2 regions of the Massilia sp. 2TAF26 genome follow, and region 1 is predicted to be linked to the other one. Evidence: predicted binding sites of a transcription regulator. Region 1 holds the regulator's gene; the other holds the start of a gene.
What was found. Region 1 encodes sigma-54, which starts transcription at its own class of promoters, with help from an activator protein. Its sites were predicted from a motif close to TGGCANGNAANCTGCTTT; they were not measured.
Positions count from the first base shown of each region.

Region 2: the regulator sigma-54 is predicted to act here: its motif matches at 4,882-4,899, upstream of AB4Z32_RS08975 (PEP-CTERM sorting domain-containing protein).

Region 1 covers NZ_JBFRFV010000004.1:87,421-96,492, reverse strand. The annotation lists gene AB4Z32_RS05610 (GntP family permease) at 1-1,208, opposite strand, end outside; gene AB4Z32_RS05605 (enoyl-CoA hydratase/isomerase family protein) at 1,355-2,440, opposite strand; gene hpf (ribosome hibernation-promoting factor, HPF/YfiA family) at 2,545-2,904, opposite strand; gene AB4Z32_RS05595 (RNA polymerase factor sigma-54) at 3,007-4,503, opposite strand; gene lptB (LPS export ABC transporter ATP-binding protein) at 4,506-5,282, opposite strand; gene lptA (lipopolysaccharide transport periplasmic protein LptA) at 5,282-5,842, opposite strand; gene lptA (lipopolysaccharide transport periplasmic protein LptA) at 5,843-6,424, opposite strand; gene lptC (LPS export ABC transporter periplasmic protein LptC) at 6,421-7,029, opposite strand; gene AB4Z32_RS05570 (KdsC family phosphatase) at 7,043-7,576, opposite strand; gene AB4Z32_RS05565 (KpsF/GutQ family sugar-phosphate isomerase) at 7,576-8,610, opposite strand; gene AB4Z32_RS05560 (monovalent cation:proton antiporter-2 (CPA2) family protein) at 8,699-9,072, shown strand, end outside.
Region 2 covers NZ_JBFRFV010000006.1:223,265-232,336, forward strand. The annotation lists gene AB4Z32_RS08945 (dihydrolipoamide acetyltransferase family protein) at 1-191, shown strand, start outside; gene lpdA (dihydrolipoyl dehydrogenase) at 213-1,655, shown strand; gene AB4Z32_RS08955 (hypothetical protein) at 1,716-1,991, opposite strand; gene AB4Z32_RS08960 (hypothetical protein) at 2,013-2,366, opposite strand; gene kefF (glutathione-regulated potassium-efflux system oxidoreductase KefF) at 2,453-2,989, shown strand; gene kefC (glutathione-regulated potassium-efflux system protein KefC) at 2,994-4,802, shown strand; gene AB4Z32_RS08975 (PEP-CTERM sorting domain-containing protein) at 4,937-5,593, shown strand; gene AB4Z32_RS08980 (alpha/beta fold hydrolase) at 5,753-6,664, shown strand; gene AB4Z32_RS08985 (glycoside hydrolase family 43 protein) at 6,717-7,697, opposite strand; gene AB4Z32_RS08990 (TonB-dependent receptor) at 7,722-9,072, opposite strand, start outside.

The DNA.
Region 1 (9,072 bases):
TCCATCGGAATATGGGCCGCTTCGGCGCCCTTGATGAACAGGTCGGACATCGCGGCCAGCGCGATGCTCATGCCGCCCGAGGCCGAGCCGGTGATGCCGGCCAGCGAGCTGACCGACACCGCCGCATTCACCAGCGGGTTCGGAATCCCCTTCAGGGCATCGCTGACGACGATGAAGCCCGGCAGCGCGGCGATCACGCCGCCGAAACCGTATTCGGACGCGGTATTCATCGCCGCCAGCAGGGCGCCGCCGACGGCTTCTTTCGAACCGCTGGCAAAGCGCTGGCTGACGCGGCGGAAGGCGGTCGCGAGCACCAGCAGGATGCCGAGCAGCAGCGCGGCTTCGACCGACCAGATCGCCAGCACGCTCTTGACCGTGGCCGTCACCGGCGTGTGCACGCCCGGCAGCACTTCGGGCGGCACCGTATAGGCGCCGGCGCCGTACCAGACCGGGATCATCTTGGTGAATGCGAAGTTGGCCACGCCCACCAGCACCAGCGGCAGCACCGCGATCAGCGGATGCGGCAGCGCTTCCCGGTTCGCCTCCGCCTCGGGCACATCGGCGTGCGCGCCATAGCCCTCGCCTTTCGCCATCGCGGCGCGGCGGCGCCATTCCAGGTAGGTCAGGCCGACCACGATGATGAACACCGAACCGATGGTGCCGAGCACGGGCGCGGCCCAGCCGGTGGTCTTGAAGAAGGTGGTCGGGATGATGTTCTGGATCTGCGGCGTGCCCGGCAGCGAATCCATGGTGAACGAGAAGGCGCCCAGTGCGATCGCGCCCGGCATCAGGCGCTTCGGAATATTGCTCTGACGGTAGAGCTCAGCCGCAAACGGATACACGGCGAACACCACCACGAACAGCGACACGCCGCCATAGGTCAGCAGCGCGCACACGGCGACGATCACGGCGTTCGCGCGCGAGCGGCCGATGTAGCGGATCGCCGCCTGCACGATGGATTTCGAGAAACCGGACATCTCGATGACCTTGCCGAACACGGCGCCCAGCATGAAGACCGGGAAATAGAGCTTGACGAAGCCGACCATCTTTTCCATGAAGATGCCGGAAAAGACCGGCGCCACGGCGGACGGGTCGGTGAACAGGACCGCGCCGAGGGCGGCGATCGGTGCGAACAGGATGACGCTATAGCCGCGGTAGGCGGCCACCATCAGGAAGGCCAGCGCGGCCAGGACGATCAGAAACGACAAATTGGACTCCTCTATTGTTGTGCTTGGCTATGCCATTATTTCATTGCCTGATGAAATCATCGCATAAATTCGTGCTTATGCTGCAACGCATTATCGGTCGGCGAAAAAAAACCCGGCGGATGCCGGGGCGGCGGAGCGGGCGCCGCTTATGGCAGGTGGCGCAACGGATGCGCATGCGCCGGCCACACCGGCTCGAAGAAGCGCGCCACCATCTCCGGCGTGACGGCATCCAGCGCGGGCGGGTTCCACTTCGGCGCATTGTCCTTGTCGATCACCAGCGCGCGCACGCCTTCCAGCACTTCGCCGTGTTCGAAGTTGCGGCGCACCAGCGAGCGCTCCATGCGCAGGCAGGCGGCCACGTCCATCGTGGCGCCGCGCACCAGCATCTCGCGCGTCACGCACATCATCAGCGGCGAGCGCTGGCGCATCGCGGCCAGGGCCTTCTGCGCGAATGGGGTGTCATCGCCCTCCAGCGAGACCATCACGGCCTGTACCGAGTCGGCGCCAAAGTGCCTGTCGACCAGCGCGCGTTGCGCTTCGAGTTCGCTGGCGCCGGCCTGCTGCGCGAACGGCGCGGCGAAGGCGCGGATCGCATCGGCCAGCTGCTTGCCCGGCGTCGCAGCGATCAGCGCATGCAGTGCCGGCAGTTCGGCGCCCGGCACGAACACGTCGGCCTGGCCGACGTAGAGCGCATCGGCGGCGCCGATGGTCAGCCCCGTCAGTCCCAGATGCATGCCGAGCGCGCCCGGCGCATGCGACAGGAAGTGGCTGCCGCCGACGTCCGGGAACAGGCCGATGTTCACCTCGGGCATGGCCATCTTCGTGCGTTCGGTCACGATGCGCAGGCCGGTCTCGGGCCCGCCCTGGGCGATACCCATGCCGCCGCCCATGACCACGCCGTCCATCAACGAGATATAGGGTTTCGGATAGAAGTGGATCAGGTGGTTCAGCGCGTATTCTTCGGTAAAGAAGTCTTCCAGCAGCGCACTGCCTCCAGTGGGCGTGGCGCGCCCGGCCTGGTGGAAGAAGCGGATGTCGCCGCCTGCGCACAGGGCTTTCTCGCTGCTGCTCTTGATAACGACGGCGTCGACGTTCGAATCGTCGCGCCAGGCCAGCAGGGTCTCCGTCAGTGCGCGCACCATCTCCAGCGACAGCGAGTTCAGGGCCTTGGGACGGTCGAGGGTAATGATGCCGGTGCCGCTGGCAACGCGGGTCTGCACGTATTCGCTCATGTTCTTTTATTTATTGAAATGGAAAACGGCATTGTAGCGCGGCCCGGAAAACGAAAAGGGCGCCAGATGCGCCCTTCCTTGCTTGTGCTGCGCCAGCGGAAGGATCACGCTGTAGCGGCAGCTTCTCCTCCATCGTTGGGTATGCGCTTGAGCGGTGTACTACTGTGATCCTGCAGCATCTGCTTGTACTTCTGCACCTGCCGGTCGAGCCGGTCCATCAGCATGTCGATCGCGGCGTACAAGTCGTGCGCGGCGCTGGCGACGTGAACGATCTTGCCGGCGAGGCGCAAGTTGATCTCGGCCTTCTGGCGCTTTTCTTTCTCGGTGAGATTGTCAATGCAGAGGATGACGTGGGAGTCGATCACTTGATCGAAATGGCGGGTGATGCGTTCGAGCTTGTTCTGTACGTATTCACGGATTGCCGGGGTTACATCGAGATGATGTCCGCTGATAGTGAGATTCATACACACTCCTTTGATGATGCGCTGCCTGTCGTACGCGCATACCACGCACCAGGGCAGCGTTGTTGCAAGAAGCTTGCTGCAAGAGCTTGCTGAAAGAGCTTGCTACAGAGATTTACGGAGGCTGACGGGAGGGATCTTCAGCGCCTCGCGGTATTTCGCTACCGTGCGGCGTGCGATAACCATTCCCTGTTCCCCTAGCATCTCCGCGATCTTGCTGTCGGATAAAGGGTTTTTGGGGTCTTCTGCTCCTGTGAGTTGTACGATGAGAGCCCGGATCGCGGTCGAGGAGGCTTCTCCTCCTGCCTCGGTCGCGACGTGACTCCCGAAAAAGTACTTCAACTCGAACATGCCGTGCGGCGTCAGCATGTATTTCTGAGTTGTGACACGAGAAATTGTGCTCTCGTGTAGACCTAGTGTATCAGCTATCTCACGTAAAACAAGGGGCCGCATGGCAACGGCGCCATGGGAGAAAAAGTTCCGCTGGCGCTCCACGATTGCTTGAGCTACCCGAAGGATAGTATCGAAGCGCTGGCGCATGTTTTTGATGAGCCATTTTGCTTCCTGCAACTGCGCCGCCAGCTGGGATTCCGATTTTCCCTGCTTCATCAAGGTGGCATACAGGCTGTTCACGCGCAGGCGCGGCATCACCTCGGGATTCAGCTGCACGCTCCAGCCGTCCTTCGCGCGGCGCACGATCACGTCCGGCACCACGAAGTCGGAAACGTCGGAAGCGAAGGCCGCGCCCGGATGCGGATTGCAATGGCGGATCACGGCCTGGGCTTCGCGCAGGTCTTCGTCGTCGCAGTCGAGGGCTTTCTTGAGCTTGTTGAATTCGCGCTGCGCGAACCAGGTCAGGTAGCGTTCGACGATGGTCAGCGCCATGCGCCGCGTGACCAGCGGCACGCCCGGCATGCGGCGGATCTGCAGCGCCAGGCATTCGGCGGCGCTGCGCGCGCCCACGCCGGGCGGGTCCATGCTTTGCACCAGCGCCAGCGCGGTGCGCAACTCCTCGAATTCCACTTCGAGTTCGGCCGGGAGGCGCGCATGCAGCTCGTCCAGGGTTTCTTCGAGGTAGCCGTTGTCGTCGAGGGTGTCGACGACGATCTCGACCAGCGCGCAATCGCGCGGCGACATGCAGGTCAGGCGTACCTGCTCCATCAAGTGTTCGCGCAGCGAGACCGGGCTGGCTTCCAGCTGCGGGCGGCCGTCCTCTTCCTCGCCGCCGCTGCCGCTGCCGGAACGGCCAGAATCGCCCCAGTCCATGTCGTGCTCGGCGCCGCCGGCATCGCCGTTGTCGCTGTCGCCGCCTTCGGCTTCGGCGCCACCGCCGCCATTGCCCTCCTCGCCCTGGCTGGACGAGGGCGGCGAGTCGGGCGTGGTGGAGGTCGACGCGCCGTTGTTGATCGCGCCGTCGGCCAGCAGGCGCACCGAGTGGTCGAGCGGATCGTCGAGGCGTTCGAGCAGCGGGTTGTCGCTGAGGACCTGTTCAATCTCCTGGTGCAGCTCGAGAGTGGACAGCTGCAGCAGCCGGATCGACTGCTGGAGTTGCGGTGTCAGCGCAAGGTGCTGTGAGGTCTTGAGTTGCAGCGTCTGTTTCATGACTACATCCGGAAATGTTCACCCAGGTAGACGCGGCGAACCGATTCATTGGCGATGATGTCGTCCGGGCGTCCCGACGCCAGCACCGCGCCCTGGTTGATGATGTAGGCACGGTCGCAGATGCCGAGCGTCTCGCGCACGTTGTGGTCGGTTATCAGGACGCCGATGCCGCGCTCCTTCAGGAAGCGCACGATGCGCTGGATCTCGATCACCGCGATCGGATCGACGCCGGCAAACGGCTCGTCCAGCAGCACGAAGCGCGGGTTGGTGGCGAGGGCGCGCGCAATCTCCACGCGGCGCCGTTCGCCGCCCGACAGCGACAGCGCCGGGTTCTCGCGCAGCTTCTCGATCTGCAGCTCGGCCAGCAGCTCGTTGAGGCGCTCCTCGATGCGGTTCTTGCCCAGCGGCTTGCCGTCCTCGCGCTGCAGTTCCAGCACGGCGCGGATGTTCTCCTCCACCGTCAGCTTGCGGAACACCGAGGCTTCCTGCGGCAGGTAGGACAGGCCCAGCATGGCGCGCCGGTGGATCGGCAGGCTGGTGATGTCGGTGCCGTTGATGACGATGGCGCCGGCGTCGGCCGGCACCAGGCCCACGATCATGTAGAACGAGGTCGTCTTGCCGGCGCCGTTCGGGCCGAGCAGGCCCACCACCTCGCCGCAGGCGACCTGCAGCGAAACGTCGCGCACCACCAGGCGCTTGCCGTAGCTTTTCTGCAGCCCCTTGGCCACCAGGGTGCTGCCGCCGCTCGCGATGGCGGCGGCGTCTGCGTGTACATCCATCATTGCTTTCCTGCTTCCGGTTGCCCGGCCGACGCAGTGCGGCGCGGATAAAAAGTAAAACTGGCGCGGGCCTTGCCGGGCCTGTCGACGCCGCTCGGGTCGTTCAGGTTCAGCAGGACTTCCTTGCGCGCATCGTAGGCGATGAATTCGCCGCCCATTTCACGCATCACGTTGCTGCCTTCCAGCTGCCTGATGGCGGCGTTCGAACTGAACTTGACGACCTCGGTGCGCTCGTCGTACTCGATGCGCTCGGCCTGGCCTTCGTCCCACTGCTCGGGGCCGCTGTCGCGCTTCTGGCGGAACGACGCCGGCTTGCCGGGCGCCGCGACCAGGACGATGGTCTTGTAACCGTCCGGCGCTTCCTTGATCTCGGCACGCTCGGCCTTCAGCAGCATGGTGCCGCGGGTGGCGGTCACGCCGCCGGTCAGGACCACGGTTTGCGTGACCTGGTCCAGGGTCCCGTTGCCCCCGACCACCTTCAGCGGCTTGAGCGCATCCGCCCGCTCCGCCTGCGCCAGCGGCGCCAGCAACAGCGCGGCAGCGGCAAGGACGGCCTTCATTTACTGCTTCCCTGCCGGCGCCGCCGGCGTGGTCGCGGGAGCCGCCGCCGGCGCGGTACGGCGCGGCGCGATGATGATGGTGCCGCGTCCGCCGCCCGGCTTGCTTTCGCCGCTGGTGTCGTTGAACACGTTGGCCTGCTCGGTGCGGTTGTCGTAGGAGATGAACGGGCCGTTCACCTCGCTGGTCATGCGCTTGCCCTCGAGCTGCTTGACGACCGCGTTCGAGAACAGCTTGACCAGCTCGGTGCGCTCGTCGTATTCGATGCGCTGGGCCTGGCCTTCGACCCACAGGTCGGGGCCGCCGTCACGCTTCTGGCGGAAGGTCGCGGGCTGGCCCGGCGCGGCGGTCAGGGTCACCGCCATATAGCCTTCCGGCGATTCCGTGAGCACGGCCTTGTCGGCCTTGATCGTCAGGGTGCCGCGGGTCAGCACGACGTTGCCGGTGAAGGTGCGGGTCTGGGTGACCTCGTCGATGTGCGCGTTGTTGAAATCGATCTTGGCCTGCTTGAGAGAATCCGCACGCTCCGCCGAGGCGGTCAGGCTTGCCAGCGACAGCGCGGCGACAGCGAGTATTTTTTTCATTGTTTTCCTTTCGGCGGGAAGATGAGTTCTCCGCGGCCGCCCAGCGTCACCTGCTGTGTGGCGTTGTTGGCGACCATGCCGACGCCGGTGACCGAGGCGGCGCCGAGCGTCATCTGGATCGGCTTGTCGGTCTTCGAGATTTCCTCGTCCGGCAGCACGGTCAGCGCCTCGGTGCGGATGCGCATCGGCTTCGAGGTGGCGTTGCCGGGACGCGAGATGTCGACATTGCCGATCAGGTCGATCTGGTTCTGGTCCTGGTTGACGTTGGCGGTGTTCGCCGTCATCGTCATGTGCGGCCGGTCGGTGCTCATGCTCTGCACGACCGGCTTGTCGATCACCGAGGTGTTGTTGGCCGGGCGGTGGGTCAGGCGCTCGCCCGAGATCACGTAGCGCGGCTGGCCGGCTTCCGACATCCGCACGAAGCTGAAGTTGTCGATGATGTAGTCCGGATCGTCGCCCACGTCGACGCGGTGCGCTTCGCCTTCGCCGCGCATCACCTGCACCAGCCAGAAGCTGCCGAAGGCGAAGAACACGGCCGCCAGCATCAATGCCAGCAGACGCCAGCGGTGCGCGGTGCGCTTGTTGACGTAGGTCGTGGTCGCCATGGCTTGCGAAGGATTATCCAAAGTACGGTGCCAATGCCTGTTCGTAGGTTCCCTGGGCGCGCATCACCATGTCGCAGACTTCGCGCACGGCGCCGCGTCCGCCCGCATTCTTCGTCACGTAGTGGGCGCGGTACTGCACTTCCGGATGGCCGCTCGGCACCGTGACGGCAAAGCCGACGCGGGTGAACAGCGGCAGGTCGATCACGTCGTCGCCGATGTAGCCGCACTGCTCGGCCGTCACGCCGGTCTTTTCCAGCAGCTCGGCAAAGGCCAGGCGCTTGTCGTGCTGGCCCTGGAACACGTGGGTGATCCCGAGGTCGGCGGCGCGCTTGACCACGATCGGCGAATTGCGCGCGCTGATGATGGCGGTCTGCACGCCGGTGCGGTTCAGCAGCTGGATGCCGAGGCCGTCCAGCACGAAGAAGGTCTTGGTGATCTCGCCGTTGGCGTCATAGGTCAGGCTGCCGTCGGTGAGGACACCGTCGACGTCGAAGATCATGACCTTCACGCGCGCGGCACGCTGCAGATGTTCCAGCTGGGTCACCATCAGATCACCTTGGCGCGGGTCAGGTCGTGGATGTGGAGGGCGCCGACCAGCATGCCGTCGGCGTCGGTCACCAGCATCTGGTTGATGCGGAATTCCTCCATCACGGCAACGGCGTCGACCGCCAGCTGCTCGGGATGGATGCGGCGCGGATTCGCGTGCATGACGTCCTGGATCGTCAGCCTGCTGAAGTCATGGGTCTTCTCGAACAGGCGGCGCAGGTCGCCGTCGGTGAACACGCCGACCGGGCGGCCGGCGTCGTCGACGATGGCGGTCATGCCCATGCCCTTCTGCGAGATTTCCAGCAGGGCCTCGGTCAGCGGAGCATTCGGCTTCACTTTCGGCACCGCGTCGCCGCTGCGCATCACGTCGCGCACGTGGGTCAGCAGCTTGCGGCCGAGGGCGCCGCCCGGGTGCGACAGGGCGAAGTCTTCCGACTTGAAGCCGCGCAGCTCCAGCAGCGCGACGGCAAGGGCATCGCCCAGCGCCAGGGTGACGGTGGTGGACGCGGTCGGCGCCAGGTTCAGCGGGCAGGCTTCCTTGTCGACCGAGACGTCGAGGTGGACGTCGGCAACCTGGGCCAGGCGCGAGCCCGGCTTGCCGGTCATGGCGATCACGGGCACGCGCATGCGCTTGACGGCCGGAATCACGACCGCCAGCTCGGCGCTTTCGCCGGAATACGAGATCGCGACCAGCACGTCCTGCGGCGTGACCATGCCGAGGTCGCCGTGGGCGGCTTCGGCCGGGTGCAGGAACAGGGCCGGGGTGCCGGTCGAGGCCAGGGTCGCGGCGATCTTGCGGCCAATGTGACCCGACTTGCCGATGCCCGAGACGACCACGCGGCCCTTGCAGGCCAGCATCAGGGCCACAGCTTGCGCAACGGCAGGCTTCAGGCTGTCGTCCTGGCCGAGACGCGCGCTCAGCTTGCGGATCGCTTCGCCTTCGATGTCCAGGGTCTCGCGCGCCAGCTCCAGAGCGCGCTTTGCCTGGGCCTCGTCAAAACTTGTCAACATTATTTTTTCATCGGTTACACTCATGGTGGAAGTATATCCGAATTGCGAAAGCAAAAAACTTGCCAGACGTAACAGAGCGCACATATTTACGGGATCGTGACCACACCCCAGCATGACATCAGGCCTTGAATTAACTCTTCTGCTGCTGGGCAGCGCCGTTCTTGGCGTGGTTGCGTTCCGGATGCTCCACCTCCCCCCGATGCTGGGTTACCTGGCCGTCGGCGTCCTGATCGGCCCCCACGCCCTGCAACTGGCCGACAACGGTCCCAGCACCCATGCCCTGGCCGAATTCGGCGTGGTGTTCCTGATGTTCTCGATCGGCCTCGAATTCTCGCTGGCCCAGCTCAAGGCGATGCGGCGCATCGTGTTCGGGCTCGGGCTGGCCCAGGTCTCGCTGACCATCCTGATCACGGTGCTGGCCTCGCTGCTGGCCCCGCGCCTGCCGGCGCCGTTCAACACCGGCTGGCAGGCCGCGCTGGCGCTCGG
Region 2 (9,072 bases), on a different contig from region 1:
AAGTGGCGATCGTCGGCGTCAACCGCATCCTCGACCGTCCGGTCGTGAAGAACGGCGGCCTGGTGGCGCGCAAGCTGATGAACCTGTCGTCGTCCTTCGACCACCGGGTCATCGACGGCATGGTGGCGGCCGAGTTCATCCAGGCCGTGCGCGCTTACCTGGAAGCGCCGGCAACGCTGTTCGTGGAATAAGGGACAGAGGACATCAACAAGATGACGATGGAAACGACGACTTTACTCATCATCGGCGGCGGCCCCGGCGGCTACGTGGCCGCCATCCGCGCCGGGCAGCTGGGCATCAAGACCGTGCTGGTCGAGGGCGGCCAGCTGGGCGGCACCTGCCTGAACGTGGGTTGCATCCCGTCCAAGGCCCTGATCCATGCGGCCGAGGAATTTCATAAGGCGACGCATTACGCCGGCGAAGGCGGCGCTGAAAGCGCGCTGGGCATCCGCACGGCCGCGCCCAGCATCGACATCACCCGCACGGTGGCCTGGAAGGAAGGCATCGTCAAGCGCCTGACCGGTGGCGTCGGCGCCCTGCTCAAGAAGAACGGCGTGCAGGTGGTGCGCGGCTGGGCCCGGATCCTGGACGGCAAGACGGTCGAAGTGACGGGTGCCGAAGGCGGCGGCACCGGCGCCGCCAACGATGCCGGCGGACAGACCACCCGCATCCGCTGCGAGCACCTGCTGCTGGCGACCGGTTCGGAAGCGGTCGAGCTGCCCTTCCTGCCCTTCGGCGGCAACGTGGTGTCCGCCACCGAGGCGCTGTCGCCCGAGACCCTGCCCGGCCACCTGGTGGTCGTCGGCGCCGGCTATATCGGCCTGGAACTGGGCACCGCCTACCGCAAGCTGGGCGCGCGCGTGACCGTGGTCGAAGCGGCCGGCCGTGTGCTGCCGGCCTACGACGACGAACTGGCGCGGCCGGTGGCGGCGCGTTTGAGGGCACTCGGCGTCGACCTGCACCTGGAATCGAGCGTACTGGGCCTCAGCGAGGACGGCAAGTCGGTGCGCATGAAGAACGGCGGCGGCGAAGAAGTGGCGATCGACGCCGACCGCGTGCTGGTGGCCGTCGGCCGCCGCCCGCGCACCTCCGGCTTCGGCCTGGAAAGCCTGATGCTCGACATGAACGGCCGCGCGGTCCGCATCGACAACCAGTGCCGCACCTCGATGCGCAACGTCTGGGCCATCGGCGACCTGACCGGCGAACCGATGCTGGCCCACCGCGCGATGGCGCAGGGCGAAATGGTGGCCGAGATCATCGCCGGCAAGCGCCGCCATTTCATGCCGGCGGCGATTCCCGCCGTGTGCTTCACCGATCCGGAAGTGGTGGTGGTCGGCCTGACCCCGCAGGATGCGGCCAAGCAGGGACTGGACTGCATCAGTGCAAGCTTCCCCTACGCCGCCAACGGCCGCGCCATGACCATCGAAGGCACGGAGGGCTTCGTGCGCGTGGTCGCGCGCAAGGACAACCACCTGATCGTCGGCTGGCAGGCCGTCGGCAGCGCGGTGGCCGAGCTCAGCACGGCCTTCGTGCAGTCGATCGAGCTGGGGGCGCAGCTGGAAGACATCGGCGGCACCATCCATGCGCATCCGACTTTGGGTGAGGCGGTGCAGGAAGCGGCGCTGCGGGCTTTGGGGCACGCGCTGCATATTTGAGCTGCCGTCGTTCCCGTGAAAGCGGGAACGACGGTTTTTGTTTCGCGAGTACGACCTTGGCTATTTGCGGCTACCTTGCCCACCCGGCCGCATCTCCTCCTCCGACTGCCGGCTACCGGCATTCCCCGTACTCAGACTACCGATCCCACCCAGGCCGGTCTGCAACTCGCCCGCCTCCTCGGACGGAACCCCGGTATCCGATCCGACCACATCGTCCAGCCGCGAATCCGACTGCTTGTTGCCGACGTCGCTGTGACCCCAATCGTTGTGCTGGTTGCCGGCGCCGCCGATGTCGGCGCCGCCCTTCGGTTTCTGCGGTTCGTTCTGCACGCTCATGAAAGCCTCCTGTGCCCAGCTTTACCGCTGGCCGTCCTTGTTCGACTGCCGGTTCCCCGGGTTGCCGCCGATCTTGTTGCCCACGCCTTCCAGGCCGGTTTCGACGGCGCCCGGTTCGCTCGGGCGGTAACCCTGGCGGCGTTCCTCGTCGGTGCCGGTGGCGAGGAGGTCGTCCGTGCGCGCATCCGACTGCGCGCTGCCGGTGTCGACGGCACCCGACATGCAGCCGATGTCGCCGGTCCCGCCGGTGCCCATGGTGCCCGCCGAGCTGGTGCCGTCCTTCGTGACCTGATCGTAGTTGCGGCCTTTCGCATCCTTGCCTTCGCTTTGCATCGACATGCCGATCTCCTTGACGGTGAGGTTTCCGGTCATCATAGTCGCACGCCTCGGCACGGCGAATAGGCCCGCGCCCGGCCGAATTGTAGGACATGTCGGGCGGGCCATTGTGGAATAATCAAGTTATGAACGAACAACACATCCTTGTCCTGTATGCCCACCCTGCCCCGCACCGTTCGCCGGTCAACCGGCGCCTGGCGGATGCCGCCCGGGCCACACAAGGGGTCATCGTGGAAGACCTCTACAATACCTACCCCGATTTCGACATCGACGCCGAGCGCGAGCGCGCCCTGGTCCGCGACGCCAGCGTGCTGGTCTTCCTGCACCCGATCCGCTGGTACGGCATGCCTTCGCTGCTCAAGGAATGGATGGACGTCGTGATGGTGCCGGGCTGGGCCTACGGCAAGCCGGACTCCGTCCTGCGCGGCAAAGGCTACTGGCTGGTCGCGACCACCGGCAGCGGCCTTGACGCCTACCAGCCCGGCGGGCTGCACGGACGCCCTTTCGCCGATTTCCTCGCGCCCTTCGAGCAGACCGCCGCCCTGTGCGGGATGAACTGGATCGAACCGCTGCTGATGCACGGCGCGGCAAAGGCCGGCGAAGCGGCGGTCGAAGCCCACGTGGCCGAATTCACACGCCGCCTGCGCGGCTACGCGGGGTGAGCGGATGGAACACAGCCTGCTGACGAATGCTCTGGTCTATCTCGCCGCCGCCGTGGTCGCGGTGCCGCTGTCGAAACGCCTGGGGATGGGCACCGTGCTCGGCTACCTGGCCGCCGGCATCCTGATCGGCCCCTACGGCCTGAAACTGATTGCCAACGTCGAGGACGCCCTGCATTTCGCCGAGTTCGGCGTGGTGCTGCTGCTGTTCCTGATCGGCCTGGAACTCGAGCCGGACCGCCTGTGGGCGCTGCGCCGGCCCATCTTCGGCTGGGGCGGCGCGCAGGTGGTCGTGGTTGCCGCTGCCCTGTTCGGCGCCGCGCTGCTGGCCGGCGTCAACTGGAAGCTGGCCCTGATCGGCGGGCTCGGCCTGTCGCTGTCGTCGACCGCCATCGCCCTCGCCTCGCTGGAGGAACGCAACCTGATGCCGACCCCGGCGGGCCAGGCCGGCTTCGCGATCCTGCTGTTCCAGGACATCGCCGCGATCCCGATGATCGCCATCGTGCCGCTGCTCGGCATTCCCGACGAAGCCGGTTCGAGCGGCAACTTCTGGCTGGCCACCTTCAAGGTCGTCGGCGTGCTGGCCGGGATCATCGTCGGCGGCCGCTACCTGGTGCGTCCGCTGCTGCAGGTCATCGCCCGCACCGATACCCGCGAGATCTTCACCGCCTTCGCCCTGCTGCTGGTGATCGCGATCGCCCTGCTGATGCAGTGGATCGACATGTCGATGGCGCTCGGCTCCTTCATGGCCGGCGTGCTGCTGGCCGATTCCGAGTACCGCCACGCGCTGGAGACCGACCTCGAACCCTTCAAGGGCCTGCTGCTCGGCCTGTTCTTCATCGCGGTCGGCATGTCGGTCGATTTCGCCGTCTTCCTCGCCCATCCCGGGCTGATCCTGGGACTGGTGGCCGGCTTCCTGCTGATCAAGACCGCCGTGCTCTACATTCTGTCGCGGGTATTCGGCATGGCCCGCGGCCAGCACCTGCAGTTCGCCCTGCTGCTGTCCCAGGGCGGCGAATTCGCCTTCGTCGTGTTCGGCGCGGCCGCCACCGCACGCGTGTTCAGCGAAGATACCGCCTCGATGCTGGTGGTCGTGGTCGCACTGTCGATGGTGGTCACGCCGCTGGTGCTGATGGCCTACGACAAGCTGTCGGCCCGCCGCGAAGCCGCCGGCGCCAAGCCCGAAGCCGACGCCATCGAACCGAACGAGGACCATGTGATCGTTGCCGGCTTCGGCCGCTTCGGCCAGATCGTCGGTCGCTTCCTGAACGCGAACGGGGTCAAGCTGACGGTGCTGGACCACGACCCCGACCAGATCGAGGTGCTGCGCCGCTTCGGCTTCAAGGTCTTCTACGGCGACGCCACCCGCGCCGACCTGCTGCGCGCCGCCGGCGCCGCGCGCGCCCGAGCGCTGGTGGTGGCGATCGACGACATCGAAGACAGCCTCGACCTGGTCGAGACCGTGCGCCGCGAGTGGCCGGAACTGCAGATCTTCGCCCGCGCCCGCAACGTCACCCACTGGTACCAGCTGATGGACCGCGGCGTCACCATGATCGAAAGGGAGACCTTCGAATCGGCCCTGCAGCTGGGCCGCACCGTGCTCACGGCCGGTCTCGGCCATAACGCCTATCGCATCCGCCAGGCCGCGCTGAAGTTCCGGAAGCTCAATATCGCCAACGTGCAGGCGGTCTATCCCTACTATAAGGACCGCGAACAGTATGTGTCGATGGCCAAACGGGCGCGCGAAGAGCTGGAAGAGATGATTGCGCGCGATCGCCAAGCGCAGGAAGGCGAAACCCGGCATGACTGGGACTAGCCCGATGAATGTCGGATTTATTTACACAAATACATTCCATGTTCCGCTAAACAATTGATTTTTATAAGCAATTGTTTTATGGCACGGTATTTGCTAAGAGTCAATGGCGAGTCCACCATAAAAAAGGGAATGTTATGAAACCAAGCTACCTGAAAGCCTCCATGCTTCTTTGTGCCGTCCTCGGCGCTTTTGCCGCAGACGCGACTGCCTCGGTCATCGACAACACGTCGATCGTCTCCAGCATTTCTCCGTTTGGCTATCCCGACACAGCCACATACGGCCAGACCTTCACGGTCGGTGCCGATAATGTGTTGAACAGCTTCTCGATGTACCTGTACGGCAATAACCAGTCACTCGATTTCCGCGGCTATGTGGCCGGCTGGGACGGCAGCAAGGCCACCAGCATTCTCTACACGAGCCCAACACGCTCGGTGACCCCTGGCCAGGGGCTGATGGAATTCTCCTTCGACACCGGCTCCCTGAGCCTGACGGCGGGCCAGAAATATGTGATGTTCCTCTCGGTCTCCGACCTCGGCACCCAGGAATACAGTACCTACAACATGCCTGCGACGAACAACAGCTATGCCGGTGGCGATTTCGTCTATTTCAATAACGGCTTGGACTTCGGAGCGCTGACGACCCAGGCCTGGGAGTGCCGCGAGTGCGGCTTCGGCGACGTCGCATTCAAGGCAGCGTTTTCGCCGTCGACCGGCGATGTCCCGGAGCCGGCGTCGCTGGCCTTGCTGGGATTGGGCTTCGCCGGCATGGCTGCCCTGCGCCGCAAAGCGTAATCATTGCGATCGCCGACCGGAAGCCCGCCACGTGCGGGCTTCCTTGTTCAGGACACTATCATATCTTTCAGGCAGCTTTTTCCGGCGCCCCACGTTAGCATCCTGTCCACCTGCCCCGCAGCGCATGCGGCGGCTTCCGATCACGAACCAGGAGACAAGATGCAGCTCACTATGCTTTCCCGCCGTTTCACCCTCAAGACCGCCACAGCGGTGGCAGCCCTCGCCCTCCTCGGCGCATCCGCTGGCGCCTGGGCCGCGCCCTTCGAATCGACCCGCATCACGGTCCGCACCGAAGGCGCCGGACCGGACGTGATCCTGATTCCCGGCCTGAACTCCTCGCCGCGCGTCTGGGCCGAAATGATCAAGGCCGTGCCCGGCTACCGCTACCACCTGGTGCAAGTCTCGGGCTTCGCCGGCCAGCCGAAAGGCGGCAACGCCGACGGTCCGGTCGCCGCGCCGGTGGCCGAAGACATCGACCGCTACATCAGGGAAGCCGGCCTGAAGCAGCCGGCCGTGATCGGCCACTCGATGGGCGGCACGATCGGCATGATGCTGGCCGCGCGCCATCCGGCCGACCTGTCGCGCCTGATGGTGGTCGACATGGTGCCCTTCCTGGGCATGTTCTTCGGCGGCCCCGGCGCCACCGTCGCCAGCGTCGAGCCGATTGCTGACCGCATCGCCACCGGTATCCGGACGGCCGCGCCCGAGGAGCGCAGCAAGCGCGCCGTCGAGACCATCAACGGCATGGTCGCCACCGAGTCCATGCGTGCCGGCGCGATCGACGACTCGATGCGCAGCGACGTCGACGTCGGCGCCCGCGCCTACCGCGAACTGCTGGTGACCAACCTGGGGCCGGAACTGCCGAAGATTTCAGTGCCGGTGACCGTGCTGTACGTCCAGCCGAAGAGCGTACCGATTCCGGCCGAGCAGTTCGATGCGGTCTACAAGGGCGTGTTTGCGCCGGTGCCGGCCTTGAGCCTGAAGCGCATTCCGGACAGTGCCCACTTCATCATGTGGGATCAGCCGGTGCGGTTCCAGGCTGAGGTAAAGGAATTCCTTGGCGGACGCTGAAGGCAGCGCGAACTCCGGCCTCCGATCTACACCTTCGCGGCAAGTGGCAGGGTCAGCGCGGTGCCGCCTGCTCCGTCCAGCTCGGCCCGCCGCTCACCGGCTTCCCATCGACCCAGTCGATGCGGTCGATGCACATCCGGCGCGCCGTCCGCGCCGGATCCCAGGCGTGGTAGACGATCCAGGTCTCGCCGCCGTCCGGCGACGTCGTAAAGGAATTGTGTCCCGGCCCCAGCAGCTCGCCGGAGGCCGGGGTGCGCATCAGCAGTGCCTCGTGGCCGCCTTCGGGCCGGCGGTACGGCCCTTCTGGGTGCTTGGCGATCACGTAGCTGACGCCGTAGTTCTCCTTCTCCCAGGCGCCGCCGCTGTAGAAGCAGTAATAGTGGCCGTCGTGGTACAGCACCGCCGCACCCTCGACCGTGTGCCAGTCGACAACCTTGCCGTACATGGAGCGGTCCTTGCGGAACACGTGCCAGTCGTGGTGCGGGCGCACCACCGTGCGCGGCTCGCCGGCCAGGGTGCACATGTCGAGCAGGCGGTCGACCACGATGCCGGTGCCGATCCGCTCGTCGTGCGCCATCTCCAGGAAATCGACGCAGTAGTACAGCCACCAATTCCCGTCCTGGTCGCGGAAGGGATGGGCGTCGATCGAGAAGGGCTGGTCCGGCACCAGTAGCTTGCCGGCGTCGAGGAAGGGGCCGGCCGGATGGTCGGCCACCGCCACTCTCAGCTTCTGGTCGGTGCCCTCGGGCGCGTTGCCGGACGAGTAGTACATGTAGAAGCGGCCGTCGTGGCTGGCCACTTCCGGCGCCCAGAAATGCCAGCCCTGCCCGGCCTCCATGCCCGCGGCCGGCATCAGGGCGTGGCCGAGCGCTTCCCAGTCCACCAGGTCGTTCGAGCGCAGTACCGGGATCTGGCGGCCGTCATCGCCGCCGGGGGCGGTGCCGTAGGCGTAATAAACCCCTTCGTGCCGCAGCACGAAGGGATCGGCGAAGATGTCCGGATAGACCGGATTCCGGTAAGTCTTCTGCATCATGAGACCCTGGAGCGAGATGTGAGCTTAGAGCGAGAAGCGCAGGCCCAGCCCGTAGGTGGTCGGATTGTAGCGGATGTCGCGCGGACGGATCGGATCGTTCAGGTAGCTCTCGTAGTTCTCCTTCGTGATATTGATCGCGTCAAACTGCAGGGACACGTTCTTGTTGATTGCGTAGGACAAGCTCAGGTCCACGAAAGTTGCAGCCTTCACGTAACGGTCCTGGCCGAAGCGCGGCTCGGCGATCTGCTCGACGTAGTCGCCGCGGTGGGTGGACGTCAGGCGGCCGGTGATGCCATTGCCCTCGTACAGCAGAGCAAAGTTGTAGTTCTTCTTCGCCACGCCGATCAGCGGGGTGGTCGCGAACGTGTTGCCGGTCGAGGACACCAGGGTCTGGTTCTCGCCCGAGATCCAGGTGTAGTTTGCCTGGGCGCCGAAGTTGCTCCAGGGCGCAGGCAGGAAGTCGAAGAACTTCTGGATGCCGAGTTCGGCGCCCTTCAGCTTGCCGGAGCCCGAGTTCTGCGGACGCGTCACACGGTAGTTCAAGCCGCCGATGGTCTCGTTCGACTCCATGTTCTGCAGGTAGCCGTCGATATCGCGGTGGAACAGCGCGATCTGGGCATATCCATTTTTCGGGAAATAATATTCCAGCGTGGCGTCGATGTTCTTCGACTTGGTCGGCCGCAAATTCGGGTTGCCGGCCGAGCCCGTGCCCGGCGCGTTGACGGTCGGCGGGATCAGCGACAGCGCCGGGTTCAGCGAGGCGAAGTCCGGATAGGTCAGGGTCTTGCCGAAGGACAGGTGGGATTGCAGGTCCTTGCGCCAGCCGATCACCGCCGACAGGCTCGGCAGGAAGTTGTTTTCGCGCGAGGACTGGTCGATCGGGCTGATCACGTCGCCGATGCGGCTGTTGCCCACCAGGCTGCGCGTGATGTGGGCGTAACGGGCGCCGACGGTCCCGCTGACGTCGATGTCGCCCATCCTGGTCTGCCAGCGTCCCTGCAGGTAGAGGGTCGTGTTGTTCTCGTTCTGACTGAAGGCGCGGGTCGGGTCTTCCACCACGCGGCCCGGGGCGGCCCCGTAGAAGGCGCGCACGGCGTCGGCCTGGTCGATCAGGAAGTCATGCGACGGCGTGACCCAGGGACCGCCGAGCCGGTCCAGCCCTGGAACGAGGGTCTCGAAGGACGGACCGAAGGCGCCGATCGGGCTGGCGCGGGTGGGCCCGTTGATGTCGCTGTGGCCTTCGGCGCCCTTGAAGCCGGCGCGCCGCTGCGACAGGCGGATGCCGCTGTCGATGCTGCTGAAGAAGCCGTCGCCCAGGCGGTAGCTGCTGTCGAGCCGCCACTGCGACTGCTCGCCGGTCGAGATGCCCCAGTTC